DNA from 2 places in the Acerihabitans sp. TG2 genome. Region 2 is predicted to be linked to the other one. Evidence: riboswitches for the same ligand, from Rfam matches in the RefSeq annotation. Region 2 holds a riboswitch; the other holds the start of a gene.
The links. A riboswitch is a leader RNA that binds a small molecule or an ion and turns the genes downstream of it on or off. The one in region 2 is predicted to bind fluoride.
Positions count from the first base shown of each region.

Region 1: linked by a shared signal. The riboswitch ahead of crcB (fluoride efflux transporter CrcB) and the one ahead of SJI19_RS06215 (hypothetical protein) in region 2 are both predicted to bind fluoride.

Region 1 covers NZ_JAYGJO010000021.1:13,984-29,833, forward strand. Annotated here, with positions in the region: gene SJI19_RS17080 (efflux RND transporter periplasmic adaptor subunit) at 1-224, opposite strand, end outside; gene SJI19_RS17085 (alpha/beta hydrolase) at 546-2,042, opposite strand; gene SJI19_RS17090 (glycine zipper 2TM domain-containing protein) at 2,110-2,577, opposite strand; gene SJI19_RS17095 (trypsin-like peptidase domain-containing protein) at 3,127-3,714, opposite strand; gene SJI19_RS17100 (hypothetical protein) at 4,621-4,920, shown strand; gene cspA (RNA chaperone/antiterminator CspA) at 5,411-5,623, shown strand; gene SJI19_RS17110 (hypothetical protein) at 5,874-6,362, shown strand; gene lpxP (kdo(2)-lipid IV(A) palmitoleoyltransferase) at 6,713-7,636, shown strand; gene SJI19_RS17120 (DUF481 domain-containing protein) at 8,267-9,031, shown strand; gene cspE (transcription antiterminator/RNA stability regulator CspE) at 9,176-9,388, shown strand; gene crcB (fluoride efflux transporter CrcB) at 9,453-9,845, opposite strand; fluoride riboswitch at 9,921-9,983, opposite strand; gene SJI19_RS17135 (deaminated glutathione amidase) at 10,138-10,932, shown strand; gene tatE (twin-arginine translocase subunit TatE) at 11,087-11,293, shown strand; gene lipA (lipoyl synthase) at 11,488-12,453, opposite strand; gene lipB (lipoyl(octanoyl) transferase LipB) at 12,621-13,289, opposite strand; gene ybeD (DUF493 family protein YbeD) at 13,305-13,568, opposite strand; gene dacA (D-alanyl-D-alanine carboxypeptidase DacA) at 13,755-14,966, opposite strand; gene rlpA (endolytic peptidoglycan transglycosylase RlpA) at 15,301-15,850, opposite strand, start outside.
Region 2 covers NZ_JAYGJO010000005.1:77,563-93,412, forward strand. Annotated here, with positions in the region: gene SJI19_RS06175 (LysR family transcriptional regulator) at 1-230, opposite strand, end outside; gene SJI19_RS06180 (aldo/keto reductase) at 279-1,274, shown strand; gene SJI19_RS06185 (sodium:proton antiporter) at 1,373-2,737, shown strand; gene SJI19_RS06190 (MarR family winged helix-turn-helix transcriptional regulator) at 3,048-3,545, shown strand; gene SJI19_RS06195 (GNAT family N-acetyltransferase) at 3,640-4,134, shown strand; gene SJI19_RS06200 (GNAT family N-acetyltransferase) at 4,263-4,820, opposite strand; gene eno (phosphopyruvate hydratase) at 4,978-6,264, opposite strand; gene SJI19_RS06210 (universal stress protein) at 6,285-6,704, opposite strand; gene SJI19_RS06215 (hypothetical protein) at 6,716-7,033, opposite strand; fluoride riboswitch at 7,123-7,199, opposite strand; gene SJI19_RS06220 (GNAT family N-acetyltransferase) at 7,425-7,874, shown strand; gene SJI19_RS06225 (hypothetical protein) at 7,866-8,144, opposite strand; gene SJI19_RS06230 (MFS transporter) at 8,275-9,405, opposite strand; gene SJI19_RS06235 (glycerol-3-phosphate dehydrogenase/oxidase) at 9,695-11,365, shown strand; gene SJI19_RS06240 (FGGY-family carbohydrate kinase) at 11,368-12,867, shown strand; gene SJI19_RS06245 (hypothetical protein) at 12,885-13,895, shown strand; gene SJI19_RS06250 (sugar-binding transcriptional regulator) at 14,015-14,878, shown strand; gene SJI19_RS06255 (cytochrome b562) at 15,028-15,405, opposite strand.

The DNA of each region.
Region 1 (15,850 bases), on a different contig from region 2:
ATATTGAACAGCAGGTCGCCGGCCTTGACCTTTTGCCCATCCGCGAACCCTCGGCTGGCAATAAAACCTTCTGTGCGGGTTGTCACGTCTACTGACTGGATGGCTTCTATGCGACCAAGGTAAGACAGCGCACGCTGTGGAATGCGTTGCTCGATAACCGCAGCGGTAACGGCAGGGAGCGGTGCCGCGCACAGGAGTGCGGGATAAAAAATAACACCCGCCATGAGTGCGGCATATCGGAACAATGATGATAATCTATATTCGGCTATCATAAGCCAACCCATTTATTATGAATCTTAATGTAAACTACATTCGCCTATTAACCTGCAGATTGAAATCATGTAGGCTCGCTTTTATCGCAATGTTTAACGACATGCGGAAGTCTTCATCATTCAGATATCTGAACATAATTAATAGACCTGTTCCATTGGTTAGCATTTGGATCTATACATAATAAATATTTTACTCATCGACCTTAGGATAAAATGACATGTTAAAACTCGATCGATTAATTCTATTAATGTGCTGACGTAAACCATAATGCGTTATTTCACTGGCAGTAACGTAGGCGTCGCCTGTTTTGGCGTTTCGTCGCCAATTTTGCTGTCGATCCTTTTTAGCATATAGGGATAAAAAGGATTGGACGAAAGACGCATCAGGGAATCCAATCCAACCACCAGTACTGCGCGCTCGCCGCGGGCGGCAAACGCGCCCAGACTAATACCATATTGATTGCGAGGTGCGGGATAACGTCCATAGAGCGAGTCGTTCATTGGAAATGGCAGCGCAACATGGGATAAGGAAAAAATATCGGCTGGATAGTCAATGCCTAAGCGCTCGGTGTGTTCCTCGGTTTGTCCGGCAGGGGTGGTTCTTGCTTCAGTGGCCAGACTGTCTGCAGCGATATTGGTGACGATAGTGAGCACGTAATGACGGGGTGGGGGCGTCACCAGGCGCGCGAGTGCCGTATACGAAGAGGTTCTTAACAGCGGGCCAAAGCTTTCCGCTTGATTTAAGTCGAATAACACCAGTTCGCTGCCATTCGCGGGCAGTCGATCATAAAGCGCGGTAATCACCGCCCGGGTGCTGACGGTAGAATCCATTACCGACTGAAAAGTGAGTATCGGTGGTAAGGCATCCAGTTTATTTTCATTGGCGTAGGTGGTAATTTGCTGTTGTAGCGCCTGGGTCAGTAGGAACGACTGACGTCCGCCGTTAACCGGGAATGAGTTATATTTAAAGGGGTTAAACTCCGGCACAATGCCCAGCCAGGCCGACTTGGCAAAGGCCGGAAAAAACGATGGCCAGCCAGCAACACCGGCGAAGCGCGCAAACCGGGTAACGCCGATCATCGGGGAAATCAAAACAATCCGGCTAGGTTTAGCCAGTTGAGGCGTGCTTAATGCGTCAAGGGCGTATTTCATCGCCAGCGCGCCACCGTTGGAAAATCCCACGATGTGCAACGGTAAATCTTCACCGATCAGCTGCTTAGCTTCACGTACCGCGAGCCGGGTGGCCGCCAACCAATCCTCCCATTTGACGTCGGTTAACGCCCCAGGGACTGTGCCATGAGCCGGCAGCCGGATGCCTAGCGCAACAAAACCGCGCTGGCGGTAGTTTTCGGCAATATGACGCAGGCTATAAGGGGTGTCGGTCAGGCCGTGCAGCAATACCACTGCACCTTTAGGCGTTCCCTCCGGCATCAGAATGTAGGAACGATTCCAATTGGTGGCAAAGTTATCTGGATAGATGACACTGCCAGAAAAATAGCGGTTCAACGGGGTTTGTTGTGCCGGGGCCAGCTTATCGGTAACATTTTCACGTACTGATTTGAATAGCAGATCTTCCGCTGCAAGATAACCGGCCCAATCGGTTTTATCAATGTCCTCTGCATGCATATCGTGGGGAACGTAGGTATGCCATAACTGAAGGTTTGGCCCGCGTTCAGTTTCTATTATCCTTAGTGTAAATGCACCGGCTGAAAAAAGTATAATAAACAATAAAATCCGTTTTAACCATCTGCGTATGCCGCTAAGTGACATAGGGCTTTACCTCGTAACATATACCCTGCAACGTGCTTCGTTTTTCCACAGCATCGGCTACCCGCGACTAGCGGGGCGAAACCGTAACCCTGCCGCCGCCTGAGGCGATAGCGACCCGTTGTCCAGGATGAAACTGACTGGTACCTAGCGCTTGGGCGACGATAATCGTGGAACCATCGTCCCGCCGAATCTCCAGCTCAACGCCGGCGCTACGATTGGCGGCGCTTTGGATACCACTGCCGGCAGCGGCCCCACCTACCGCGCCAGCGGCGGTTGCCAGACTGCGGCCCGACCCCCCGCCGATCGTATTGCCCAAAAATCCCCCTACGACCCCGCCGCCTATGGTGCCGGCAACATTTTGACCATTGCCGCCCTGAATGGTGATGGGACGAACGGAAACTACCGTACCATAGGTGACAGTTTGAATCTGTCGTGCCTCGGCAGCAGTAAACGTATCACCGGACGATGTTCGGTTATTAGCACACCCGTTTATCAGAGTGGCTACAATAGCTATAGCGATATAGGTTCTGATCATCATGGTCCCTCATTTATGTTATTAATAACAGAGGGCGCAAGCTTTTGGCCTGGCGCGTTATAATCACATTAAATAATAAATCGAGTGGGATAACGATATATTATTTAGGGTGTCCAGGTCGATTTAATTAATTTAATCATTGTTAAATATGGCCTGTTTGGGGTTGTAAATATGTCGCGTTACGCGGAAGTGAGATCAGGATCATGATTACAGAACTATATAATGCTAAAAATGAGCATTGATATTTTAACAGAGGAGAATTGATACTAATCTAATTGCAGGCTTATCATGTGCAGTAAACCGTGCTGGCGGGCAGTGCCGTTTGAGCGCCAAGCGCATCATGCAGTATTTTAGCATATGCCCAGAATAACTTGTGTTGCCCGACAGTGGCTGACGCCACGAATTCCCAGACGCTGGTTCAGGTAAAAAATTGACCTGAGCGAAAAAACCAGCGTTTCAGCAACAGGACCTAGGGGGTTCGCGGTCTGGATTAATCCGTACCAGATGAAGAACCTCGAATGGGTAACGAGCCTAGCAAAACGGGTAGCGTTAGCTTTTGATCTCGTTGTTAACCCAACCGGCAATTTCTTGGTAAGGCACAAACATGGTCTGGTTCCTTTTAGGATGTGTTGCGGTAAATACACCGACCACTGCGCCATCGTGACCATAGACCGGGCCACCGCTCATTCCCGGTACGCCGCCAGCGTCGCTTAGGCCGACTAGACAGCTGGTGCCAGGTTTATCCCACCAACCAAATTCTTTCAACACGCCAGTGGACGAGGTTGGCATGGCAGTATAGGCATTGTAGCCGTATAAGCTAAGGGTGTCCCCTTTATCGGCCGTTTCCATTTTGGGAAGTTTTCGTCCGGTATTGTCATGATAAATGATAGCCACATCACACACGGGATTGTAGGCTTTGACCCGTACCATCATCATTTTTGCCACATGACCTGCGGTGAGGCTGTATTTCCGGGTCAAGGGGAAACTTGAGCCGATAGCGCCGGCCAGCACCGGAATACCGATAAAATGAATATCTGCTTTCGATTCTGCAGTTTTATCCACTTTGTAATGTCCGACACCGGTACAAGCGGTTAAAAAAAATAAGGGTAGCAGGGTAAATAAACATTGAATTTTCATTTTTTTCCGCTTGGGTTAGTGTCTTTTATCAAATTGATCGCTTGTGAGATCAAACCCAGCTAATAGGGTTAGCTAGTAAAGTTAACGGACAAAAGTGAAAATTCTTTAGCCTTTATGGTGAAATTATTCACAAATAAATGATGTAGCGAATGGAGGCATTCTGTTCTTAACTGAAATTAGTAATGTATTATTTGTACTTAACGTAAATTTTATAGTTTATGTGATGGTTTGGGTTTGCATGTTCAAAATATTATTTTTTAAATTCAATAATATCAATAAGTAAGGATAATTATCTCATTGTCATGTGACTTTAGTGTTGTTCAATAAGCTTGATTTTAACCAAACGATGACAATCTCTGGTCGAAAGGCATGAATGAACATGAGTCAATACAGATGAGATAATTAAACGTAATGGTTAATTATTAAAGAATTTTTTATTATTACGGTAGTGAGGGTTATCACAGACACATTTATATAAATCACTGCCGCTTAAAAATAGAAACGAATATTACAAGGTTATAACAAATTGATAATATCTACGCATGGTCCAAGTGGATGATGGTGTACCAGTTCTTAACCCCTTTTCCGGCATCTTTCCGGCATCTTGGCATGTTTCACTATTCCCACCACAGGGTCAACTGTTCCACTATCCAGATACATTTTAGGGCGGATGATTTTCCGGTGCGGCCGATGCTGAAACCGAGGCGATTGTCCTCGGCCTGATGGAAAAATATCGCACTTAAGTGCAATTGGCGCGGCGGGTGTGTGCTGCCAACTGCTGGCGTTGTCCGTGCTATTACCCTAAATTGCGCGATACTTAAACAATTCCTCGCACAAAAGGTCAATAATCAGGTAAAATAGGAGATCGTTTCAGGCGATAATGAACAAAGCGGAGGTATACCTGTCATGAATTCGAGTCATCAGCAACGCACCGAAACCAACAGTAACCCGATAACAACAACGTTATCAGGTGTAATAACCAAGTCTCCAAGCCGGATTAAAGGCAATACCGGGCGGCCAATGGTCAAAGCAACCATTTTGGCTGAGAGCGACAAGCGCAGTTCTTATCCTCTCACCGTCGTCGGTTTCGACATTATGGCGCTTGAATTGATGGCGCATCTTCGCGGTGAACGCTTAACGATCACTGGGCGAATGGAATGGAATGGTGGGTATTCCATTGTAGCGGATCAAATTATCGCAGTTTAGTGTGTCGGCCTTCCTGTGGCCTTTTCCAGGTTTGCAAACAAGTTCTGTCGTGCCTACTGCGTCTGATTTTCCCGCAGCATTCTCAGTTCTACACTGCTAAAACATCGTAATCCGCTAAACGAAAGAAGCCGTCATTTCACGCCGGTCACCGAGTGCACCGGGATACGTACAGATAACGTATCTTGAATATCAATGAGTTATACGGCTTCTTTTCGATATCTATAGTACAAGTTGCGGCGTTTGTGAAGTTAACAAGATGAAAAAAAATTATAAAAATAAACCTTGCTATAACAATCTTCCTATGTGTAAATAGCGTCACCGGTTTGTAGTACAGACCTATTTATGAATGTCATTTTAGTAAAGTTGTTCCGGAAAGTGGTATATCAAGATATCATTTCCCTATGAATTTCCTTCTCTAGTGCTCCCATAAGTAAATCCTGACAAGCAGACCACAATCGCCTTATGGCGGCCCTATTAAAAGGAAACAACAATGTCTAACAAAATGACCGGTTCAGTAAAATGGTTTGATGCTGGTAAAGGTTTTGGTTTCATCACTCCTGCTGACGGTAGCAAAGACGTGTTTGTTCATTTCTCCGCTATCCAGAGCAATGATTTCAAAACCCTGGACGAAGGCCAACAGGTTGAGTTCACTATCGAACAAGGCCAGAAAGGCCCATCTGCAACTAACGTTGTAGCTCTGTAATATACAGATAAGGCAGATTAAGGCACCTGTGATAGCGACAATGGCCTAGGCCTAAGCAATCAAAATCCTCAATCTGACCTAAAAATTCTAAGCCTCGACCTAGTCGGGGCTTTTTTTTGGCTTTTTTTTGCCTGTGGGTGGCCACTATCGGCCTGCAATTCGGCATCTGTTGTGTATATCCCCAATATGCTTTTAACCCTTGTCAGGTTTTAATGTTAAAATTGCGCATCGACTGAATAAGGATATGGGTATGATAAAAAATATTTTCACTGGTTTGTTAGTGATTAACCTGGTCGGGTGTGCCGGTTACGCCGATTTCCCTCAGGTAGCACAAACGCCAGCCCCAGTGAATGTTGTCGGTGTCTGGATGTCTGATGGTCCACAAAAAAGCTTAGTAAACCCGGCGGTTATCGCCAGTTTAGTGGTGAATCGGGCCGGAGATACGCTGGATTGCCGTCAATGGCAGCGGACTATTGAACGACGGGGAAAATTGACCTGGCGCGGTGAGCAGCTCTACAACGTTAATGTTAAAAATGAATATCGGAAAATCACCGTAACCGACGATAAAATGCAGTACGGTAGCCTCACCATGCGCCGTGTAGCCAAGCCAACGCAGGCGTGTCAGGCATTTGTGGTGTATGCCAACGGTGATTATACTTTTACCGATAGACCTGTGCCGACAACAGTGCCGCAGGCCAATACCCACAAACAATCCAGCGTGATAAGCACTAATAAATAATACTATCGCCTTCGTTGCGTTTAAGGGTGAACGGGTAAAGCCATTTACCGGAGTTGATGGCGGTTGTACTGTTCCTTATGCCGGGCTGCGTACACTGGCTGCTTCCCGGTTTTCTGCCATTGAGACATCATGTCTTCCTTCCCGCAATCAATAATGTCACCATACACGAGTGATATCAACGCGCGGGACTCTCAGTATGTGAGAGTACGAGTGTCTACCCAGGCAAGTGATTCAGGTGAAAAGTCATGATGTCACATCAGCCGCCTGAATGAGTATGGGTAAATTGCCTAAATACCGGATGGTGAGTATCATCCCACCGCGCTTACGCGAATTTTATGAAGAATTGATAAATGGCACACCCTCAAAAATTTTCCCTAAAGTTGTTGCATCCCCGTTATTGGCTTACCTGGTTCGGTCTGGGTGTGCTGTTCTTGTTGGTTCAGTTACCCTATCCATGGTTACACGCTTTAGGCGGTTGGTTGGGGCGTCACTCCATGCGGTTTCTCAAACGCCGCGTTGCCATCACCCGCCGCAACCTTGAACTGTGTTTTCCTGATATGGAGAAAGGAAAACGTGAGCGCACAATTCTCAATAATTTTACCTCTGCCGGTATGGGATTAATGGAGACCGGTATGGCTTGGTTTTGGTCCGATGCGCGAGTTAGACGTTGGTTTGATGTCTATGGATTGCATAATTTGCAGCGGGCCAATGAGCATAACCAAGGCGTGATGGTTATCGGTATTCATTTTATGTCCTTGGAATTGGGGGGACGTGCGATGGGGTTATGTCAGCCCATGATGGCAATGTACCGGCCTCATAACAATAAAGTGATGGAGTTGGTACAAACGTGGGGCAGGATGCGCTCGAATAAAGCCATGCTGGATCGTAAAGATTTACGTGGCATGGTTCAGTCATTAAAACAAGGTGAGACGGTCTGGTTTGCCCCTGATCAGGACTATGGCCCAAAGGGCAGTATTTTCGCGCCTTTTTTCGCGGTTAATCAGGCGGCAACGACCCGTGGAACCTACACTCTGGCCAGACTGGCCAAACCCAAACTGGTCCCGGTGGTATTGATTCGTAAAAAAAATGGCAACGGTTATCGCCTATTGATCCAACCTCAGCTTGAGGGCTATCCGTTGGACAACGAGATGGCAGCAACCTGCTATATGAATAAAATAGTGGAACAGGAGATTATGCGCGCCCCGGATCAATATCTTTGGATGCATCGACGTTTTAAAACCCGGCCAGTGGGTGGGAGCTCTTTATACGTGTAGCCAGGTTACACCGAGTATGAGGTCTTTCTCTTCGTGGAGGGTAATCGGATGAAATAGGACTATTAATCGCTCTTGATCCAATGATCGTGCTATTGAATGTTTTTTATACTATCAGCCGTGAATGTATTTATATAGGATTCCTCGGAAATGAGTATAACCAGACATCAGGCTTGGATGGGAACATTCCTGTTAAGCAGTCTCTTTTGGATTGGGTTGGCCTATTTCATCACCCGGTTAATATAATGTTAAATTTACCCTGAGCCGTGTTTATGTCCATACCGCTAGCGGTGGCTATAAAGCAGTCATAGTTCAAGGTTTCGATCATCGTAGTATCAAACACAATTTTCAGAATAATCTTAAAATGTGTTTTTTGAGGCTTGTAAGGTTTTTTGCGGGAAAAGATGAGTGTTTTTTATCAAACGTGTCTTAAAAAATCATTGAAAAAAAACAGTATTTTTAATTTATCCCTCGATGCGTAGCAATACAGTGGCGCAGAACAGTATGATTTATTAAATCTTGTTACCAATATTACAAAAAATTACCAGTACACCGCCTGTCCCGATTCGCTACACTAACAGCCGTTCTATTTTCACTTGTTTAATAACCCCAAAATTATTTTATAGGCAAACTATGTTACGCAATGGCCGCTCTCGGGCAGTATCGCTTTTAGCTATCCTGGGAATGTCCCTGGCTAGTTTTTCGACTTTTGCTGATACCGATATCTTCACCGCGTTAGATGATCCGTCCACCGCAAAGAAAAGTTTCGATGGCAATGTCCTCGGTAGCTACAATGCCCAGCACGGCAACTCCACCAGTTCCGCGCTTGCTGCCAGTAGCACCATGACTTGGTTTCAGCCAACCAATGCGTACAGCATTTGGGGGGAAGCAACCAATAACTCGACCAATGATGAACGCTCGGCAGAAAAATACCAAGCCGGTGCCCGTGCCCGCCATAATATGGATGCTAATAACTTTCTGTTTACCCAAGGCAGTTGGTTGAGTGACCGTTATAATGGTTATCGCTCGCGCTCCACGCTAACCGCCGGTTACGGTCGTCAGGTTTTAAGTGGCCCGGTTGCCCGCTTGCGGTTGGAAGCCGGTCCTGGCGTTCGTCACGATGAGTTCTCAGATGGTGGACGGCAGACCAAAGCCTTGGCCTACGCAGCAGCGTCTTATTCCTATCAACTGACCGACTCTACAGAGTTTATCCAAGGTGTCTCGTTGCTGGGTAATAATGATTTGACGGCTAACTCCGAGACGGGTTTGAACGTGAAAATCAACAACCATTTCTCGTTGAAAGTGACCTATGACGTCACCTACAACAGTAATACACCGTCTACTGCGCCTAAACATACCGATACTAAAACGGCTGTTTCGCTGGTGTACGGCCTGTAATTACCGAGTGATTTTAGGCTAAAATATTATTTTAGCCTAATTTGTCACGTTTTAACGATCTTACACTGGACAAAGAGCTTACCAATTGCTGTACTAGTACCCGACACAGAATTTGTGTCTATCATTTATAGAAAGGTAAGTTTGATGTCTAAGATTAAAGGTAGCGTTAAGTGGTTCAATGAATCTAAAGGGTTCGGTTTCATTACTCCTGAAGATGGCAGCAAAGACGTTTTCGTTCATTTCTCCGCCATTCAGAGTAATGGTTTCAAAACGTTGGCAGAAGGTCAACGTGTGGAATTTGAAATCACTAACGGCGCCAAAGGCCCTTCAGCCGCTGACGTTATAGCTATACAATAGCATAGCCAGGTCTCTGAAAAACCCGCTTAAGGCGGGTTTTTTTTGCGCTGGATTGCCGGTTGTCTTACAGTATAACCGGGGGACCAAACAGATTCACCAGCCCCATGGCTAACATCGTCATGGCTAGCGAACCTACAAGGTTCAGCACAATATTCAGCCCTGCCCACAGCATTTGTCCACCCATCATCATGGTAACCGCTTCAGCGGAAAAGGTGGAAAAGGTGGTTAATCCGCCGCAAAATCCCGTAGTAATAAGCAATTTCCAGGCAGGATCGATATGCGTTGTGCGCATAAACAGCGCCAGGAACAGGCCAATAATAAATGCCCCGATGAGATTAACTGTCAACGTACCGATAGGGATAGGCAGACCGCTGCCACTTAACTTCAGACTAATGAACCAACGTAGCACACTGCCAAGCCCACCACCGATAAAGACCGCCGAAAATAAGTTAAACATAAAAACCTTTCGCTTTAAATAAGAGACAAAAACTCAGAAAGGCGAACATGATGCCACGTTCCCCTTGCCAAGCAGGATCACGTAGACATCATCAGCCAAAACGGCGGTTAAAGGAGGAATGCCATCTCCTATAATCATTATACAATATTTTGGCTTAACGCAAAGTGTCGTCATTTTGGTAGGTTAGTCGTAGCGTGTTGGCAAGGTATATTCTTGGGTGGTTTTATGCGCGATCATACAAGTGAGCGGCTGTTGCTGTCTTCCATAACCATAATGAACAGGAGAATCGATGATGAAAGTCGCATTAGGACAATTTGCCGTAGACCGGGACTGGGAAGTCAATTTGACCACTTGCCTCGATCTTATGGTGCGCGCCCAGAAGGGCGGGGCTGATTTGCTGGTATTGCCGGAGGGTATTTTGGCGCGGGATATTGCCGACCCCGATCTGGTGCTAAAAGCGGCGCAGCCTTTGGATGGCCCCTTTGTTAGCCGGTTGCTCGCCGCCAGCGCTGGCACAAACCTGACGACGATGATGAGTATCCATACGCCAACCGGCGATGGGCGAGCGTTCAACGTGCTAATAGCGATACGTAATAGTGAGATTATCGCTCAGTATCGCAAGCTACATCTTTACGATGCCTTTGCCATGCAGGAATCCAAAAATGTGTCCCCGGGTCACGACGTGCCACCTTTAGTGGAGGTGGCGGGAATGAAGGTGGGGATGATGACCTGTTATGATGTGCGTTTTCCCGAATTGGCCCGCCGGCTAGCCCTGGATGGCGCGCAGGTACTGGTTCTGCCCGCTGCATGGGTCAAAGGGCCGTTAAAGGAAATGCATTGGGACGTACTGGTCACTGCACGGGCACTGGAGAACACCTGTTATCTGGTGGCGGTGGGGGAGTGTGGCGAGCGCAGTATTGGTAATAGCATGGTGGTGGATCCGCTGGGCGTGGCTATAGCCCGTGCGGCCGAGGCTCCCGCACTGATATTTGTTGAACTTGACGCTGAGCGTGTAGCCCATGCCAGACGCGTATTGCCGGTTCTGGACAATCGCTGTTTTGCCACGCCGCAGTTGTTTACCAAGTGACGAGGCTGATTTGACCGATGCATTGGCTCAATTCCGGGCGCGGCAGGTAAAAGTGTTACAGATATCGTTTGTAATGCTGAGGGAATCGCGGTAAAAAGCGGTAAATGTTAATAACCGCTGTTTTTATCAGCAAGCGTTAATCAAGAAGGTGAGTATGGAAGGTTTAAGCATTACCAAACTGTTAGTCATCGGCGCCTTAATCGTGCTGCTGTTTGGCACCAATAAATTGCGTAGCCTCGGTGGTGACTTGGGTGCGGCCATCAAGGGTTTTAAAAAGGCCATGGCCAGTGATGATGCCCCAGTTCAGAAAACGCAAACTGACGATGCGCTAGCGCCAAAGATTACAGAACACAAAGACTAGTTTTGCTGCTCTGTCCGTTGGACTTGCTGCTGGGCTTGTAATATCAACGGATTTATCTGGCGATGGGGTGTGAAGGTGCCCCGCACAGGTTCGTTACGACTATAGCGAGAAATGGCTAAATAAAAAAAGGATGGTCAATAACACCATCCTTTTTTGCTGCACCGCCGTAAACATGTAACTAAATGTGTTAATGGTTATTTAACTTCAATTCCTTTTGCCTGCAGATCTGCGTGGTACGACGAACGGACAAACGGGCCGCAGGCGGCATGGGTAAAGCCCATAGCCAGCGCTTCGCCTTTCATATCATCAAACTCTTGCGGACTAACATAGCGTTTTACTGCCAAATGATGGCGACTCGGTTGTAAGTACTGCCCCAGTGTTAACATGGTTACACCGTGCCGGCGTAGGTCGCGCATGACCTCGACGATTTCGTCGTTGGTTTCCCCGAGTCCCACCATTAGCCCGGATTTGGTTGGCAATTCAGGATTGTCTTGCTTGAAACGCTCAAGTAATTTCAGCGACCATGCATAGTCGGCTCCTGGGCGCACCTGACGGTAAATCCGCGGTACATTTTCCAGATTGTGGTTAAATACATCGGGCGGTGCGCTGTTGATAATCTCCAAGGCCCGATCCATTCGACCACGAAAATCCGGTACCAGGGTCTCAATTTTAATTGAAGGACTCTTGAGACGGATGGCGCTGACGCAGTCGGCAAAATGCTGGGCGCCGCCGTCACGTAAATCGTCGCGATCTACCGAGGTTATCACGACGTAACGCAGCTCCATATCGGCGATGGTCTGGGCCAGTTTTTCCGGCTCATTGGCATCGGGAGCATTGGGGCGGCCATGGGCAACGTCGCAGAACGGGCAACGGCGAGTACAAATGGCGCCGAGGATCATAAAGGTGGCGGTGCCGTGATTAAAACATTCGGACAGATTGGGACAGGATGCCTCTTCACATACCGAGTGCAGGCCGTTTTTACGCATTGCAGCCTTGATCCCTTGAATACGCGTGGAATCCGACGGCAGTTTGATCTTCATCCATTCAGGTTTGCGCAATATATCTTGACGCTCAACCGCCACGGTTTTGATGGGTATCAAAGCCATTTTATCGGCGTCGCGGTATTTAACCCCGCGTTCCATTTGTATCGGTTTGCTCATAAGCTTGCTGGTCCTGTCCCGAATTGGACAAAATGAAGCTGAATGCCTTCACTTTGTTACGTGATTGTTCAATATATTTGATAAAACATCAAAAATTATAACATGTTTACTCTGCGCTTTTCAGCCCAAAAAAGCGATTATTACTAAAGCTTCACTGGCGGATCGCTTCACGGTTGAACTGAATAATCCTCTGCGTGCCAGGGTAATGGCTGATGTGGTGGGTTACCCAGTAAATCGAGCAGCGCCGTCACCAGTACTGGAGTCACGTCGTTCAGACCGGTGCCTGGGCGTAACGCGCTGACCTGAGTCATCCGCAGGCCGGCGTAGCCACAAGGATTGATACGCAGGAAGGGTTCAAGGTCCATCTCGATATTCAGCGCCAGTCCATGGAATGAGCAGCCCTTGCGAATGCGTAATCCCAACGAGCAAATTTTATCGTCGCCCACATAAACCCCCGGCGCGTCGGCGCGAGCACGGGCGTCGATCGCAAAGTGCCTGAGTGTGGTCACCACGGTTTGTTCGAGTAGCGTGACCAGTTGTCTGACGCCGAGTTTACGACGTTTGAGGTTCAGCAGCACGTACATAATCTGTTGCCCGGGGCCATGGAACGTAACCTGGCCACCGCGATCGCTCTGGATCACCGGAATATTGCCGGGTGCGAGGATATGTTCGGCTTTACCCGCCTGGCCTTGGGTAAATACCTGCGGATGCTGGACCAGCCAGATTTCATCCGCCGTGTCGGCGTGCCGTTGGTCGGTAAAATTATGCATGGCCTGGGAAACCGTGCTGTACGGTTGCAATCCAAGCTGGCGAATGATCAGTATATCGTGTGGCACCTGTGAACCTCCGGCTTAGAGAACCATGCGAACCCGTTCAATATTGCCCAATTCCTCATACAGCGTTTCAACTTGCTCGATATGCGTTGCGGTAATGGTGATGGATACTGCCTGGTAGTTGCCTTTGCTACTGGGTTTGACCTGCGGGCTATAATCACCGGGGGCATGGCGTTGTATGACTTCGACCACTTGATCGACCAGTTCCGGGCCGGCCATGCCCATCACTTTATAAGTGAACTCACAGGGAAATTCGAGCAGTTCATTAAGTTTGGTTTTCATTAGCGCTCCGGATAACTTGCGGACCCGGGCTTGGTGAGGATTGCGGGGCCGTAAAGATCACTCCCGCCTGGGCGGGAGTGATGATGGATGGGGTATTATAGGGGGGTGGGTTTACCCCTGACAAGCATCGGCTGCACTATGCTTCACTATGCTGCACTATGCTTCACTATGCTTCACTATTTAGCACTAGGCGAACCAATGATGGAACATCAGTTTAATATAATCAACCAAACGGCTGAAGATATTGCCTTTCGGCACTTCGTTTAATACTACCAGCGGGCGTTGATCTATGGTCTTGCCATCGAGCTGGAAATTAATCGTACCCACCTGCTGGCCCTTGGCCAAAGGTGCATGCAGCTCTTGGTTGTTAAGCGTGTAGCTGGCTTTTAGATCTTTCATCCGACCGCGGGGGATGGTCAGATAGACGTCGGCATCAACTCCCAGTTTTACGCTGTCGGTATCGCCAAACCATACCGGTTCAGTGGCAAAGTCTTTGCCGGCTTTAAGTGGCTCCACGGTTTCGAAAAAGCGAAAACCCCACGTCAAGAGCTTACGGGATTCATTTTCGCGTCCCTTGGCTGAATGCCCACCCATCACAGCGGAAACCAGGCGCATTTGGCCTTCGGTGGCTGACGCGACCAGGTTGTATCCCGCAGAACTGGTATGGCCAGTTTTGATACCGTCCACATGCAGGTTGGTATCCCACAGTAATCCATTGCGGTTCATCTGGCGGATATTATTGTAGGTAAACTCTTTTTCTTTATAGGTGGCGTACTCATTCGGAACATCACGAATAAGCGCTTTACCAATCATTGCCATATCATGGGCGGAGCTGAATTGGCCCGGCGCATCCAGACCATGGACGGTTTCAAAATGTGTGTTGGCCAGGCCCAGCGCCTTGACGTAGTTGTTCATCAGACTGACAAATGCGTCTTGACTACCCGCAACATAATCGGCCATGGCGACACAGGCATCATTGCCTGATTGCAGAATAATGCCGCGGTTAAGTTCCGAAACCGGCACCTTATCCCCGGGTTTGAGAAACATCAGTGACGAGCCTTTGAATACCGGATTGCCGGTCGCCCATGCGTCTTTATTTACCGTGACAATATCGTTCGGCGTGATCTTGCCCGATTTGATGGCCTGGCCGATGACATAACTGGTCATCATTTTGGTCAGGCTAGCGGGGTCACGGCGAGCGTCAGCATTCTGCTCTGCCAGCACTTTGCCGGAATTATAGTCAACCAGGTAATAGGCTTCAGCATCAATTTGCGGCACGCCGGGGATCATCGTCTTGATATTGACATCTTCAGCATGGCTATAAGATAAGGGAATTAGCGCGATAAAAGTGCTTAAAACTAAGCGCTTGAATAAAAGGTGGCTCATTACTTTATTCATGTCAGGACAATAGCATCCGTAGGAGTAAGTTGAAATCGTGCCACACTATAGCAGAACTAAAAAAGCGTCACATTAGGCAATCCGTTACCTAATGTGGGTTAACCTTTTAATAATGTTTCAGCGTGGCCGTGAAAATATACCTTAAATAATTCGAATTGCCGCCAGGCGGCAAACCCGTGACAAATCTGTCAGCAACAGATTTGTACAGCCCTCGCGCAGGTCCGCAGGGTGAACCTCAAGATGATGTTCATCAATTCCTGGCAGCAGAGATGACTATGTGACCAGGTGAGCGGGCGCAGCTAAGCTACCTGTGGCTTGACGTATGACGGGTATATCAGTTCGTCGCCGTGGTAATAAAGGATTGTTGCTGCTTGTCACTGAGTAAACGTTGCTGCAAGGTGCTCGCCTGCTGCTTGGAAGCGAACGGCCCTAGCTGTACCCGAAACAGGCTACCGTTGGTGGAGACTTTGCCCGGTACGCCGAAATGCTGGCTTAGGGTTTTTTGCCAGGTCAGTGCACGCTGTTTGTCACCCAGTGCACCGACTTGTACCATATAGTGGCCGGAAGCTGAAACGGCGGCGGTAGAGGCCACCACCGCGGGTGCCACCGCGCGGTTCGGGCTGGAGTGAACCCCCGTAGGCGGCACGGTATGGGCCGGTGTAGCGTGAACCACCGCCGGTGAAGGGGGGGGTTGTGAAACCGTGGTCGTGGGCTGACTGCTTTCAATCACCCCTGCCGGCAGCGCCGACGGAGCACCGAGAAAACCGCCACGACGAGTCTGGGTGTCGCTTGGGGCGGGTACCGGTGCTGCGTCGTCATCCAAGGCTGACGGTTGTGGCGATGGATCGGCCACCGGGCGTACCGACTCGCTATTTGGCGTCGGT
Region 2 (15,850 bases):
GTTGAACGGGTGGTGCGCGCCAGCAGTCGCAAGCCAAGATGCTCTTCTAGCATCGAGATGGCGTGACTGACCGCCGAAGGCGCGATGCCCAGCCGATCGGCCGCCGCACGAAAACTACCGGTCTGTGCCACGGTCACGAAAACCACGAGTTGGGACAGTTCTGTTCGATTCATTAATCTAAATAATAGATTAAGCCAATCTTGATTGCACGCCTTATCATCGTTATTCACGTCAATTATCCTGTATGCACACCTAATGGATTCAAACAGGAATATTTTATGGAATATCGTAAACTTGGAAAAATCGAGGTATCAGCCATCGGTCTCGGTTGCATGGGGCTAAGTCAGGCCTATGGCGTGCAGGACGAAGCCGACTCTATCCCGACGCTGCACCGGGCGATTGATCTCGGACTAAACTTTTTTGACACCGCTGAGGTCTATGGCCCATACCGTAACGAAATCCTGCTCGGTAAGGCACTTAAGCCCTTTCGTGATCGGGTGGTGATTGCGACCAAGTTTGGGTTCACTTACCACCGTGACCGAACCGATTTTGGTGAGATCACCGGCACCGATGGGCGCCCCGAGAACGCGCGGGCGGTGGCCGAAGCCTCGCTGAAACGACTACAAACCGAGGTGATCGACCTGTATTACCTGCACCGCGTGGATCCGGCCGTGCCCATCGAGGAAACCGTCGGTGCGATGGGTGACTTGGTAGCCCAGGGCAAGGTCCGTGCTCTCGGTCTTTCTGAAGTCTCCGCCGAGACGCTGCGTCGGGCGCATGCTGTCCATCCGATCACCGCCTTGCAGAGCGAGTATTCCCTCTGGACCCGGGATGTGGAAACCAACGGGGTGTTGGATACGTGCCGCGAGCTGGGCATCACGTTTATCCCCTTCAGCCCGCTTGGGCGGGGTTTTCTGACCGGAAAATTGCCCGCGACCAGCGAACTGGAAGCGGGCGATTTCCGCCACAAATTGCCGCGTTTCCAACCGGGTAACGTTGAGGCGAACCGACGACTGGTTACGGTGATCGAGCAACTCGCCGCGGCAAGGGAGGCCAGCGCCGCACAAGTGGCCCTCGCCTGGGTACTGGCACAGGGGAGCGATATCGTGCCAATCCCGGGTGCAAAACGCATCGCGCATCTGGAGCAGAATGCTGCTGCCGTCGATGTGGTGCTGACGGCACAGGAATGTGCTCGGCTAGAGGCGACGTTCACGCCTGAGAACATCTCAGGAGGCCGGTACTCCGCTGTGTTTGAGGCCATGGCACAAAAATAAACGACAGTCGCCACTCATGGGGTAATTTGGTCTAACCTTTAGTTATCGCATCTTTATCCAAAGACACCGCCGCAATCTGCATTTAACGGGAGGTTCTCATGAGTTTTTTGGGATGGACCGCGGTGGTGGGTGGATTTCTGCTGCTGATGTCACTGGCGTCGGGCTGGATACACCGCGGCCCGGTGACATCGTTTGGTTTGTATCTGGCAGCGGGTATCGCCTGCGGTCCTTGGGTACTGGATCTGTTGCATGTTGACATCGTCGCCCATTCAGAACTGACCGGCAAGCTGACCGAGATCGCGATGGTGGCATCACTGTTTATTACCGGCTTGAAACTGCGCATTCCTTTTCGCCATCACGGCTGGCGAATGGGTGTGCGACTCGCCTTCCCTGGCATGTTACTGACAGTGGCGGGTATCACGGTGGTAGCGCACTACCTTATTGGCCTCTCCTGGCCGATGGCGCTGGCCTTTGGGGCAATTGTCGCGCCCACCGATCCGGTTCTTGCGAGCCTTATCTCTGTCAATGATGCCAGTGATAAAGACAGTCTACGGGTTTCGCTGTCAAGCGAGGCGGGCATGAATGACGGTTCGGCGTTACCGATCCTCATGTTGGCGCTGCTGCTGATGAATTCCACTGAGCCGGTGACCTATCTGCACATCGGACATTGGGTGCTGGTTGACGTGCTCTGGGCCTTATTTGGCGGGCTAGGAATCGGTTATGTTTTGGGCCGCCTGATTGGGCTGCTTGCCACCTGCCTACGCCATGCTCAGGACGATATCGCACCGAGTGATTTTATCGCGTTGTCGCTAATAGCCCTGAGCTACGCTGCTGCACAAAGCCTTGATGCATCAGGTTTTTTAGCTGCTTTTGCCGCAGGTGTTGGCCTGCGCGGCGCAGAGTTACGAATAGCGAACCGGCATTCGCCCGAAAACATGACCGATAGCCAGCGCTATCGGCCAGCAGAAGAGTTGGTGAATCCGCATAGCCGCCACTCATTTGACGATCACGGTCCGAAAAAATCCATGGGACTGGTCGTGGGGGACGCCCTGTCATTTGGCGATACCATTGAGCGTCTGTTTGCCGCTGCCATTATTGTGTTGTTGGGTATCACGTTGTCGCGGCATTGGGAACCGATGGGATTACTGATTGCGGCGGTGTTGTTTATCGTGATTCGCCCGGCATCGGTATATATAGCCACCATCGGTGGCCGAGTCCCGCGTGCGCGGCGTCTGATGATTGGCTGGCTGGGCATCCGGGGCATCGGCAGCATCAACTATATTGCTTACGCTTATACCCACGGCATGGCGGGCGCGCAAGCCGCATACATGGTTAACATCGTCTTTACGGTGATTGTTACCAGCGTGGTTGTCCATGGTTTAACGGTAACACCGCTGTTCAACTGGCGTCAGGGTAAGCTGGCAATACGCGAAGAACAGCAAAAGCAGCAAAAGCAGCAGTGATGTTTTTCCATTAAGGGAATACCGGAATTATCGCGCATTACCCGGTTGTGCCGGCTGGCATAAATCCCACCTTTGCCCCGATAGGGTGAATAATACCTAACCATCAATGCTGGATCCGGCGGATTACATATCGAAAAAACACGCTTGGTTGAGAATCGAGGCGGCGATTTTTGTACGAGGCTACACATTCTGGCCTGAACATCACCACTGACACGAATGGCCAACGGCCCACCGGGCATATGCACGTTAAGCCGTTGTCATCCCTCTCGATATATGTAGAATGCACTTATTTACTAAAGAGGAGTGCACAGTGGCAAGTCATCATGTGCAAAAGACACGCATTGACACTCAACTTCGCGATCTTCACGGGGCTTTGCTTGAGATCATCGGGGTAATGAACCGTCCTCAACGTGATGAGGTTATGGTGCAGGAGGCGGGCATCTCTATTGATCGCGCGTTATTCCCGCTGCTGGTGTTGGTCGAGAGGTTTGGCCCCATCGGCGTTGTCGAGCTCGCCGATCGTGTAGGGCGCGACTACACCACTATCAGTCGGCAAGTTGCCAAGTTGGAGGGACTAGGGCTGGTCAATCGTCAATCAAGTGCAATAGACCGTCGGGTCCGTGAAGCGATTATCACCAAGCAAGGAAAGGTGATGACTGATCGCGTTGATGAGGCGCGCACGAGGATTGGAAAGTCGATTTTCGCCAAATGGAACGAGCAGGATGTCGACAATCTGGTACGGCTAATGTGCAAGTTTGCACACGACATTACAGACGACGCTTGGATTGAACAAATAATCAAAAAATGAATTGTGTGCTCGGGATTGACCGCTGTGGCATAAACGAAGCCAGGCAGTATCATTTGCCAATACAAAGGGTACAAAAATGACGCTAGGTATACGAATGGCTCAGCCGGATGATTCGATTGTATTGAATACACTGGGTTGTATGATCTATCGCGCTCATTTTGAGCACCTATGGGTAGCCAAACCGGAGCTGGATGCATTTCTGGAAAGCGAGTATTCCGTACCCGTGCTGGAAAAAAGCCTGGCAGATCCCGATGTACAGTGGTTTGTAGCACAGACGGATAAGCCTATTGGGTTTGCCAAACTCACATGGCGAAGTCCCCTCCAAGATACTGCTATCTCAGGCGCGCTTCTCAACAAACTTTATCTGAGTCCGCAGGAGACAGGTAAAAACTATGGGAGGTTGATGTTTGAGAAGATCGTGCAGGTTGCCCAAGAACATGGAGAAAGCTATCTGTGGTTGGAAGTCCTGGAGCAAAACAGACGCGCCCGTAAATTTTATGACTCTCTTGGTATGCGACACATTAGGAATACAACATTCACCACGCCATCACAAAGCAGCATACTGCATATATTGGGCATAGCCATCTGAGGGTTACCTCATTGTTGGTGAGTTGTCCTGGGTTATACTGAACGACAACCTCATACCGCTTGTTTCAGAGAATGTAGATGATGAATGACCTATCAAATAGGGGAGTAGCTCGTTATTGATTTAGACGGTCACTGCAGCACCCCATTGATAATGGAAGGGTTAGCGTACCATTCATCACGAGTAAGGGTAAATAGCAGGCGTGGCGATGCGTTGTTCACATCATGGATTTCTCTGACATATCTCAGGCCGGATTTCAGCAGAACGTGCTGTGATGCTCTATGATGGCTTCTGACAACTGCGGATATCTCATTGAGTGCCAATGTATCAAAACCATATCGGATTGAGTTCAACGCGAACTCCGTAGCAAGTCCTTTTCCCCAGGCATGAGTAGCAAAACGATATCCAAGATTATTGATGGTCGTATTGGCATAACTGCTGATGCTCAGCCCGCCAAAACCGATGATTTTTTCTGGGCTTTCCAGTAGCGATATGGCCCAGTTTCCGAAACCGTTGTTTGCCCAGTGGCTGACCCAGCGAGCGAGAACGGTTTGGGCATGCTTAATATCGGGATAAGGCCCGGCAGGGTTGAATGTGTTGGTCGCCGGGTCGCCATAAATTCTGAAGAGATCATCGGTATCAGATGGCCTGACCGGTCGAAGATATAGTCGTTCTGATTGAAGATGCACATTGCCCCCTTACCCATGTAGTCGCAAATGAGCTTAATGAAGGGGGGCCCTTGTGAAAGTAAAACCCCCGATCGGTGTCGTGCCCCAGAGTGGGGGCTCGCCTTATTAAACCCGGGTCATGCTGCGTGCGGAATGCCGGACGCAGTACCCGTAAGGATTAATGGGTGACGAATGCGTTTTTGCCCGCATAGACCGCTACATCGCCCAGTGCATCTTCAATGCGCATTAATTGATTATATTTTTCAACGCGCTCACCCCGGCACGGCGCACCGCTCTTAAGATGGCCTGCTCGCAGTGCCACGGTCATATCGGCAACAAAACTGTCGGTGGTTTCGCCACTGCGATGGGAAATAAACGCGCCCCAACCATGGCGCTGGCATAATTGAACCGCATCGAACGTTTCGCTTAATGAGCCAATTTGGTTAAGCTTGATCAACGCCGAATTGGCCAGCTTCTCATCAATACCACGCTGGATATATTTCACGTTGGTGACAAACAGATCGTCGCCGACTAATTCAACTTTATTGCCAATGGCGTCATACAGTACTTTCCAACCCGCCCAGTCGTCTTCGGCCAGTCCATCTTCTAGCAGCACTATCGGGAATTCATTGATCAATTTGGCGTAATACTGCGTCATCTCTTCAGAGGTCAGCACACTGTTCTCGGTGCGCAGGTGATATTTACCGTCGGTATAAAACTCGCTGGAAGCCGGATCCATGCAGATGGCAATATCTTCCCCCGGACGATAGCCGGCTTTTTCAATGGCCTGGACGATAAATTCCAGCGGCTGTCGATTAGACGCCACCATCGGGGCGAATCCCCCTTCATCGCCGACGCCGGTGGACAATCCTTTATCCAACAGAATTTGTCTCAGGGTTTGGTAGACTTCACTGCCCCAGCGCACCGCTTCGCGAAACGTCGGTGCGCCCAAAGGCGCAATCATGAACTCCTGAAAATCGGCACCCTGATGACGGGCATGCACGCCACCATTAATAATATTCATACACGGAACCGGCAGTAGATTGGCACCGATGCCGCCCAGATAGCGATAGAGTGGCTGCTGAACCAACGTAGCCGCCAAACGGGCGACCGCCAACGAAACACCAAGAATGGCATTGGCGCCCAGTCGACTTTTATTTTCCGTGCCATCAATGGTCAGCATCATATTATCGATGGCTCGCTGATCACGCACATCCTGTCCCCGTAGGGCATCGTTCAGTTCGTGGTTGATACTGCTCACCGCATCCAGTACCCCTTTGCCGCCAAAGCGTGACTTATCACCGTCACGTCGTTCAATCGCTTCACGCGAACCGGTGCTGGCGCCCGACGGAACCGAGGCCCGTGCAACGGTGCCACATTGTGTGTAAGCATCCACTTCCACCGTTGGATTGCCCCGTGAATCCAGTATTTCTCGTGCGATGATTTTTTCCAATAAAAAGCTCATGTCATATTCCTTAATGGGTTTCAAAGATGATGAATCAACATATCAATAGAAAGATGGTTGATAAATTCGGTCGACCATGAGGTATAGGTGCCCATAAACCGATTTTTGTGTCCGGCAATAACCACATCGATCCCGTTATCTTCAATAAACTTCTCGACATCCTTAAAGCGATGTATGGTCACTAACTCGGCAATTTCGACGGGTAAGGTGGTTATTTCAACCACCCGGCTGAGCATGTCTTTGGCGCCAATCACCTCTTTTGATTGGGTATCCTCCATGCGTCCGTCGGAGACGGCATTCATGGGCCGGTAATCGTTACTGAGATGGCAAAGTGTGATTTTCGCGCCAAGGGTTTTGAGCAGTGCGGCGACATGTTGCAATAAGGCCAAACCGTTGGTTTCATCGTGAATCAACACCAATGCATGGGTATATGTGGCCATAGGATCACCTGTTATGGTTTTTTATCTGTTCGGTTAACCAAGGACGTGCTTCTGGTTTTCGGCTGAGTCCCCCCAGCAAGGAAACGTACCCACGTCGCACCCGGTTGTGTATCTGTGAAATCCGCCCGCCAACGTGCTTTATCCGCCAGGCTACCTTCCAGCAATGCTGGCGTGGTGTTAGCGGTGTGGTTGAGGATGTTGTGGGTGTTGATCTCGCCCAGCCTGAAAGGCACGGCGCGTTGGTCGCGGTAATACAGCCAGTCTGCGGCAATTCTCGCGCTGCAATTACTGTTGTTGTCAGGGCTTTTGTGGCTGAAAATGTATGGCATGTTTTCTCCTGTCGGGCAGAAGAGAAACGTATGTGATTCAGGGGGAAAAATAAAAAGCCTGACATACCAATCTCTTCTTATAAAAGAATCGGATATCAGGCGTCATCAGCTGGTTCAGAGTGAATCCAGCGGTTGGGAAAGGTGGCACGCCATCACCTTCTTACTGTTAAAATTAGTACATAAAGCTCGCCAAGGCAATACTCTTTCACCCTTAATCTTTATTACCCGCAACGACGCTTGATAAGACGGCAGGCTTAAGGTATCTAGACAATATGTTGCGTTTTTCAATCACGGCAAGGTGCGGCACTGAATGTTGGCATAATTGAGTCAATCAACTCTCAGCGACGTGAGTTTGAACCCTGGGAGTATTGGTGAGGTAACGATGTTCCACATGTCAGAGGTGACAAAAAACGCTGTAGAGTTGCAACGATTGGTCTGTGAACTGGATGCATTTCAACAGGCGCTTTACCCCGAAGAGAGTAACCACTGTGTCAATTTAGCATCTCTAAGCGATGAAAAAATACGCTGTTTGCTGGTTTGTGATGATGACGGTAAAGGCATAGGTTGTGGGGCTATCCTGTTGCAACAGGGTCATCAGGCGGAAATTAAACGACTGTATGTCGCCCCTTCATATCGAGGTAACCATCTGGGTGAGCAGATTATTGCGCAGTTGGAAAAAATAGCCCGCGAGTCGGGCCGTTTTTTGCTGCAGCTTGAGACCGGAATACATCAGCAACCTGCTATCCGGCTTTATCAACAATGCGGTTATGCACGTTGTGCCCCATTTCCGCCGTATACCGACGATCCGCTGAGTGTCTTTATGTGCAAGCTATTATCGTAATTCAGACATCGGATCTTTGCTCAGACACAAACCGATAATACCCAGCCGCGTTATGCTGCGACGATCCCAAATCACAAAATTAAGCGGGTGCACATCTCCCGGTTTCCATGGGTGCTGGCGACTGTCAAAAAGAACCCGATTTTCCTCAACCGAAAGAATGTCAGAGATGTATCGCATAACATTTTCATCCTGACGCAGACGCAGAAAAAAAGGCCAGTCGTTATCGGCCTGTTTTTGAAGGAGAAACCGCGAGGTGGTCAATGGCTTCATATCATTCTCATGGGGTGCTAACGTAGGACTACCTTATTTTACGTAATGCGTAAAATCAACGCCGTATAACAGTCTGTTGCGCTAAAGTGGCATAGGGAGTCCCCGTCCGTCGGGGGACGGGGACCCGTCCTCAGTTTTGTTGCACCGCTATTTCCGCGTTACGTGGATTTCTCAGCACCCTCAATGCGCAAAGCGCCACAACAGCACTATAACCCGCCAGTAGCCAAAAGGGTGTCAACGGCGGCATTGCCGCCACCACTTGGCCAACAATCAGCGGACCGGTAACGCCACCCGCCAGTGCCGCGGTCACAATGATCGAACCGGTTTTGGCATCTTTGCCCATGCGGTTAGAGCCAAAAACAAAGAAGTTGGGGAAAATACTGCCGATAAATAACCCAGCCACGGGGTAAGTGAGCGTCGGATAAATACCGCTTCCCGCACAGGCCAGCAGCACAGCGCTGCCAAAAAAACCGCCAATCAGCATGGGTGCGGTCGGCAGACGATGTCCGATAAAACTGAGGAGGATCCGCCCGCCAAGGAAAAATGCGAAGAATAACGATAGCGCACTGGCGGCGGCGCTGTCAGAAAAATGGGCGCTAACCAGGATCACCGGTCCCAGGCCAATCAGGCAGGCTTCCACTGCCGTTCCTGAGGCGCCAATCAGCAATGTTGGCAAGGAGATGTGGTTGGCGCGTTTTTTTTCAGTAGATTTTTCCGCCACCCGCTGCGGCGGGAATAGGAACGACAGCAGAAACGGTAAAATCAACCCCACCGCCAGAATACCGAAACATAATTTCGGGTTGCGCGCCAGCGCGACAAACACCAGTGGCGCCACGATTGCCCCACCGCCGAACAGTGCATTCACCAGGCTGACCATCGAGGGTCCAGCCCGTTCGAAGGACTGTAACAGCCGGGAGTTAATCAGCGCCAGGCTGGCACCATAACCTGCGCCGAAGGCCAGTGACCCAAGCAGGGTGATCGGCCAGTTAATCTGCCATGCCATGAGTGCCGCGCCGACCACCAACAAACCAAATGCCACACGCGTCCAGTCACGTTGCCCGCCAAAAAACAGCGCGATAACCCCAAGCAGCGCGCCTACCCACTGCGCCGTCACTGCCATACTGGCGGAGGCCACCGACAGCGTGAAAATGTGCCGGAACTCCGGCAGTGCAGGTCCCATCAGCGACTGTCCTGCGCCCATAAGTACAAATGCGATGATGCTTCCAACCAGTAGCAAACTGTTTTTTTTGACCGATTCCATATAACTCGCTCCAAACGATACATGTGTCGTTTTGTTATGTAGGGTGATTATCACGTCGGGTTGCTATTCTTGTGGTACAAGAAAGGCCCCTCGCGTAACGGGTACAGAAAACATGAATATTTTCAATGGCTAATGCCGATTTTCGCTGAATGGCTTGGCTTGTTAGCGTAATGAATATGTTATTCATGTTCACATTACTGTTACATTGATATTGACATTAGTCTACTGTTGTTGACATATGTAATGTGTACGCAACGTTAAATAATGATGGATTCGTGAGGCAGATCGCATGTTCAGCAATGAAAAAAACAGTCAGCCACCTCAAACCCGGCAAAGTGCCTGGGAAGCGCTGAAGGCCAATCCCACCCCGGAGGTACTGATCATCGGCGGTGGCGTGAATGGTGTTGGGTTATTACGGGATCTTTCCCTGAATGGCGTTTCGGCAACGCTCATTGACAGCGGGGATTTTTGCAGCGGCGCCAGCAGTGCGTCCAGTCGCATGGCACACGGTGGATTACGTTATCTGGAAGGGCGAGAGTTTGATCTGGTGCGCGAGTCGGCACGTGAGCGAAATATGCTGCTGCACGATGCTGGACATTTGGTTAAGCCGCTGGAGGTGGTGGTGCCGGTGCTGCATTGGGTGAAAGGATTGCCACAAACCGCGCTGCGTTTTTTTGGCCTATCCCGCACGCCGGGACCCTTGAGTTTTATCGCACTGAAAAGCGGTTTACTGGTGTATGAGCGGTTTGGCGCCATCCGGCGCACACTTCCCCATCACCGGGTGGTCATGCGACGGTCTGGTTTTCCATCGGGTACACCACAGCCGATTTGTGCCGTGATCAGTTATTACGATGGACAAATTACCGGCCCTGAAGCGCTGATCTTCGAGATGCTTGGCGCGGCAATTGACTGTGATGGCGTGACTGCCGTTAACCACCTTGAGTGGTCTTACCGCGCGCCGGGTCAGTTTGTGATAACCGATCCCGTCAGCAATGAAACGGTGACGCTTAAGCCGCGCATGGTTGTCAATGCGACAGGTGCGGCCATTGACCGCGTGAACGATCGCCTGGGCCTCAGCTCGCAGCTGGTGCGCGGCGTGAAAGGTGCGCATCTGGTATTACATCATCCAACGCTGCATCAACGCATGTGTGGACGCGCATTCTATTTCGATGATGGACATGGACGCATGGTGATTTGCCTGCCGGTTCAGGACGTCATTCTGGTCGGTACCACTGAAGTGGAAACCCACGATCCGCAAGATCACAGCGTGATGGCGAGCGAAATCGATTACCTGCTGACATCACTGAATTCACTGTTCGACGATGTCCGCGTTACCGCTGAGCATATCGTGGCGGTGACCAGCGGTATTCGCCCACTGCAAGCGAGCAGCGGCAGCGCCACGCAGGCCGCGCGCGATCATGCGCTGATCCAGGATCGGGTTGACCATCTGCCATTGATCTCGCTGGTGGGCGGCAAATGGACAACCTTTCGGGCTTTCACCGCGTTGGCGGCTGATGTGGTGCTCAACCATGTGGGTAAAGCGCGAACGGCTTCGACCCTTGACCGGCCTTATCCAGGGGCGGGTGCCATAGATGTGGCGCAACTGACGCAACGTAGCGGTCTGTCTACGGCCCACATTGAACAACTCTACGCACGCTACGGCACACTGGCTGAACCTATCGCGCTTTTCTGTGCGCAAGGCGATGATGCCCCGGTTGACGATGCCCCTGGTTATTCTCAGCGTGAAATCATCTGGCTGACGCGCTACCGCATGGCGTTGTCGTTGGAAGACATGATCTTGCGGCGTACCAATATCGTCATGACCGGTCGTCTGTCAATCACCGCGCTTGAACATATTTCCGCCATCATGGCTGACACACTGGGTCATGATAAGGCATGGGCTAAGGCGCAATTCCAAGGCTGCGCCGGCGATCCTCGTATACTTTGGAACGGAAAATAATAATGATAACTCAACCCTACAAACCACTCATCCTCGCCATTGATGCAGGCGGAACCGCAGTAAAAGTTGTGCTGTTTGATACCGATGGGCACATCGTCAATCACTGCAATGCGAACGTCATGACCGAGCACTATCCCGATGGCCGCGTTGAGCGTGATGGCGAAGCCTTTTGGCAGGAGACGTTAACCGCAATGCGTGAAGTGCTCAAGGGGGGCGTTGCACAGCATGTCGTTAGCGTAGGTTGTACCGGTTTCGGCAACGGAATTTTCCTCGTTGATGAAGCGGGTCAACCCACCCGTCCTGGCATCGTCTCTGTGGATCACCGCGCGCAACCTATTGCCGATCGCCTGCTGAGCAATGGACAACACCGAGTACTCAGCGCCGCCAACGGCCATCGCCCATGGGGAGGTCAAACCCTGATTCAGTTGGCCGGGTTGGCGGAGGATGAGCCGGAGGTGATGATAAAAACGCGCTGGGGTTTGGCCTGCAAGGATTTCATCCGTTTTTGTCTGACACAAAACGCGATGACCGATCCCACGGACGCCAGCGGCGGCGGGCTAATGAATCTCGATCGTCAGGATTATTCGCATGAGGCGTTAACACTGCTCGGCCATGAACGGCTGGTCGACAAGCTGCCGCCGATTGTTAACAGTTCTGCTATTGGTGGCCGCATCAGCGCGTGCATTGCTCGTGAAACGGGATTGCCGGAGGGCACGCCGGTGGCCGGTAGCATGATGGATGTTGCGTCCTGTGCGCTGGGTGCGGGGGTTATTTCACCGGATCGTATGGTCTTTATCGCCGGCACTTGGGCGATCAACGCCGTTGAAGTCCCACAGCCGGTGACTGACAACTATCCTCTGCTTAACATGCTCTATCGCGATAGCGCGGCCCGCTTGGTGGCCGAAGGCAGCCCCTCTTCAGCCGCCAATCTCGGCTGGTATTTGAAAAATGCGCTGGGTGATCGTCTTAGCGTTACCGACGCGCTCGCCTTGGCTGAGACCTGCCCGATAGCGAGCAAACGCTGCTATTTCATGCCTTATATCCATGGCCCGCAACCCTACCAGGGCAGCTTCATGCGCATGGGGGCGTCGGATAATGAAGCCTCAATGATCCGCGCCATCTGTGAAGGCGTGGCTTTTGAACATCTGCGCCACGCCGAGTCATTGATCGTGCATACCGGCGGTCACTGGCCGGAAGCGATCCGCTTGACCGGTGGTGCCGCCCGGTCCCCCTTCTGGGCGCAAATTTTCGCCGATACCTGTAACCGACCCGTTGAAGTGGTCGACGTTGCTGAAGTGGGCGCGCTGGGTGCCGCAATCTGTGCCGCAGTGGCGGGAGGCGTGTATCGCACCCTAGAGGATGCGGTCGCTGCCATGAGCCGGATTACCCGTCGACATGAACCGATTGCTGAAAATGTAGCCGTTTTGCAACAGCGATATCGTGAATTCACGCGTCTCGACCAGGGAATTAAAGCGCTACTCGAAGCCGAAGCAATAGACTAATAATGAGGAAAATCACCATGGCTCAACCTGAGCATCAGCAGACACGTTTTGCAGAAAAAATCGCCCGCATTCGTGCGGGACACTACCGTCTCGGCGATTTTATGATTGCCGATGCCAAAGATGCGGATTTGGCCGGCGGCATCACCGCCATGGGGCAGCGCCGCGATGCGACGGGCAAGATTGTAGGCATCCGTACCCGTCCCGAGTTTCACGATCAGATCCGTGCGCTCATTAAGCAAGACGTACTGGATATTATGCTTGCGTCGACCTCCACCATTGAAACGCTCACACACGAGGGCGCGTTCGAGGGAACGCGCATGCTGGCGGCGTTTCGTGGCAATGAAGCGACCGATGCCTGGGTGGGGATTCGTGGCGGGCGCTACCGGGAATATGCGCCGCTTCCTTATCGTGGTGCGGCGTTGGAGTTGGCGTTAGCGCCAATCTGTCTCTACTCGTTGACCTACGTGAATCATGCCGAGCGGGATGTCGCGTCGCTGGAGGCGTATGCGCACTTTCGGGCCCAAGCGCGGCAGCAGGGATTGATGCATTTTCTCGAGGTGTTTAATCCCAATATCGACACCGGACTGTGTGCCGCTGACACCCCCGCGTACATCAATGACTGTATTATCCGCATGCTGGCGTCGCTTACTCACGCCGAGCGCCCGGAATTTCTTAAGGTGGCTTATAACGGCCCTGACGCACTTGAGGAACTGGTGACGCATGATCCCAGCGTCGTCGTGGGTGTCTTGGGTGGGGGACAGGGTACGCATCGTGATACGTTCGAATTGCTGGCTCAAGCGGAACGGCATGGTGGCAGATTGGCGCTGTTTGGTCGCAAGATCAATGCCGCCGAACATCAGCCGTCAATGGTAAGCTGGATGCGCCGGGTGGTTGATCGCGACACCACGCCCCAAGCGGCAGTACGCGGCTATCATGCCGACCTGCAACGGCTTGGCATCACCGCCGACCGCAATCTTGCAACTGATAGTCAGATAACGGAAGATGTGCTGCGGGCGGACGCACAATAACCGGGAGCAAAACCATCAATACGCAGAACAAGAACACGGCGCCTTCGGACAAAATTATCGCCGAGGCGGCGTGGCTCTATTACGTCAAAAACTTGACTCAGAGTGAAATCGCCGGGCGCATGAAACTATCGCGTCCTACCGTGATCAGTTATTTGCGTCAGGCCAAAGCGCGCGAAATTGTTTCTGTGCGCTTAAGCGGTGAACATTTTCGTACTCATGATCTCGCCGATCGCCTATCTGAACACTTTTCGCTGGACGGTGCGTATGTCATTCCGGTCGAAGGGCTGTCAGATGAAAGTCGATTGCATGAAGTCTGCGAAGCCGCAGCGCACGTCCTGCTCGATTTCCTGCAACCGGGCGATCAACTCGGCGTCAGTTGGGGTGAGACCTTGAGCCAGATCGCCGATAAAGTGCCCTATTGGTCAATCGAGCGTCTTACTATTCGCCAACTGATTGGTGCGATGTCAAACCCACTGCTGCGTACCGCCGAACGTTGCTCCACGGAGATCGCTCACCGACTCGGTGCCTTATGCGTCAATCTTAATGTGCCGGCTGTATGCAGCAATGCCGCGCTTGCCGGTCTGCTGCGGGCGGAACCGATCATTGCCGAACAGTTGCAGCAGTTAACACAGTGCAATAAGGCGATTTTTAGCGTCAGTCCTTGCACGCCTGACGGGCATGTCACCCAATTTAATATCGTGACGGAAAAAGAGGTTGAGCACTACGCCGCACAGGGTGCCGTCGGCATTATCGCCGGCCGCTTTATCGATAGCCTCGGACAGCCGGTGCTCGGTGAGGTGGATGACCGGTTGATGGGCATTGATCTTGCGACTTTGCATCAGATGAGCGGGCTGCTGGTTGCCTCAGGACTAGATAAACTGCCGGCGCTGCTGGCCGCACTAAAAGGAGGGTTTGCTAATCAATTGGTGATCGACAGCCTGTTGGCTGAAGCCATTTTGTCGCGGGTCGACGCGCGCAGTTAACCTGGTTTGTCTCTTGGATCAGTGAGCAGCATTATTATCGCGCGTGGGTGTTACAGACCGGGATACCGAGCCGTAAAATCAAAAAAATCTATTTATTCAACCAATAACCCTGAGTATGGAGAGGCGACATTCAGCCTCTCATCGTTTAATCAAACACCCAGTTTGCCGTGATATTCGTTCATGATATCAAGTAATTTTTTGGTTTCCTGTTTTGCGGGAATCAGTCCTTTCTGGTCGGCCACTGTTTCAATAACAGTAACCTCACTGATGAGTTGTTTCAACCCAGTGTCAAATACCGTTTTATCGGCACCGCGCAGAGAGGTTTTTTGTGCAGACAGTGCGGCATTTTTGAATACAGACAGGTCTTTTTTAAAGGATCCAAGATCATTATCTTTCAAAACAGCACGGTAACTGTGGCTCATCACGCTCATTGAGTCTTTCACTGTTTCTGTCTTCGCCAGTACATTATTAGAAACACACAGTAGTGAACTCAGCATAACTAATACCAGACCCGTTCGTTTCATCATTGCTCCATAGTGATCAAAAATGACAGTCTAACAACCGTCACCTAGGTTAACTTATCATTCAGATTAAATATGATTAATAATACAATTATAGAGATAAATGCTTAAGAAAAAATTAAGGGTGCGGGCGGTGGGAACGATGACCCGAAGGGCTATTTCACCGCACGTCATCGGGTTGAATTTGGCGCTCGCGGACCTCACCCATTGTTTAATATTACTCGGTTATACCAAGCCACAATAGCAGGTTTATCAGGCCAATGGGTGAATGAACGACGGTGAAAAAGTCCCGGGTTGTTGGTTTTCCGGTCGGTAATGTTGAACTTTTATTTTTCCACCGCAGGCCCATACATCATCAGGAAGACAGTGTTCTGATGCCGACGTTCACCAACATGAGATTTTTTCAAAAAGTTTATTTTTGATCATTTTTTTTGATCGGAAAGTAATATAT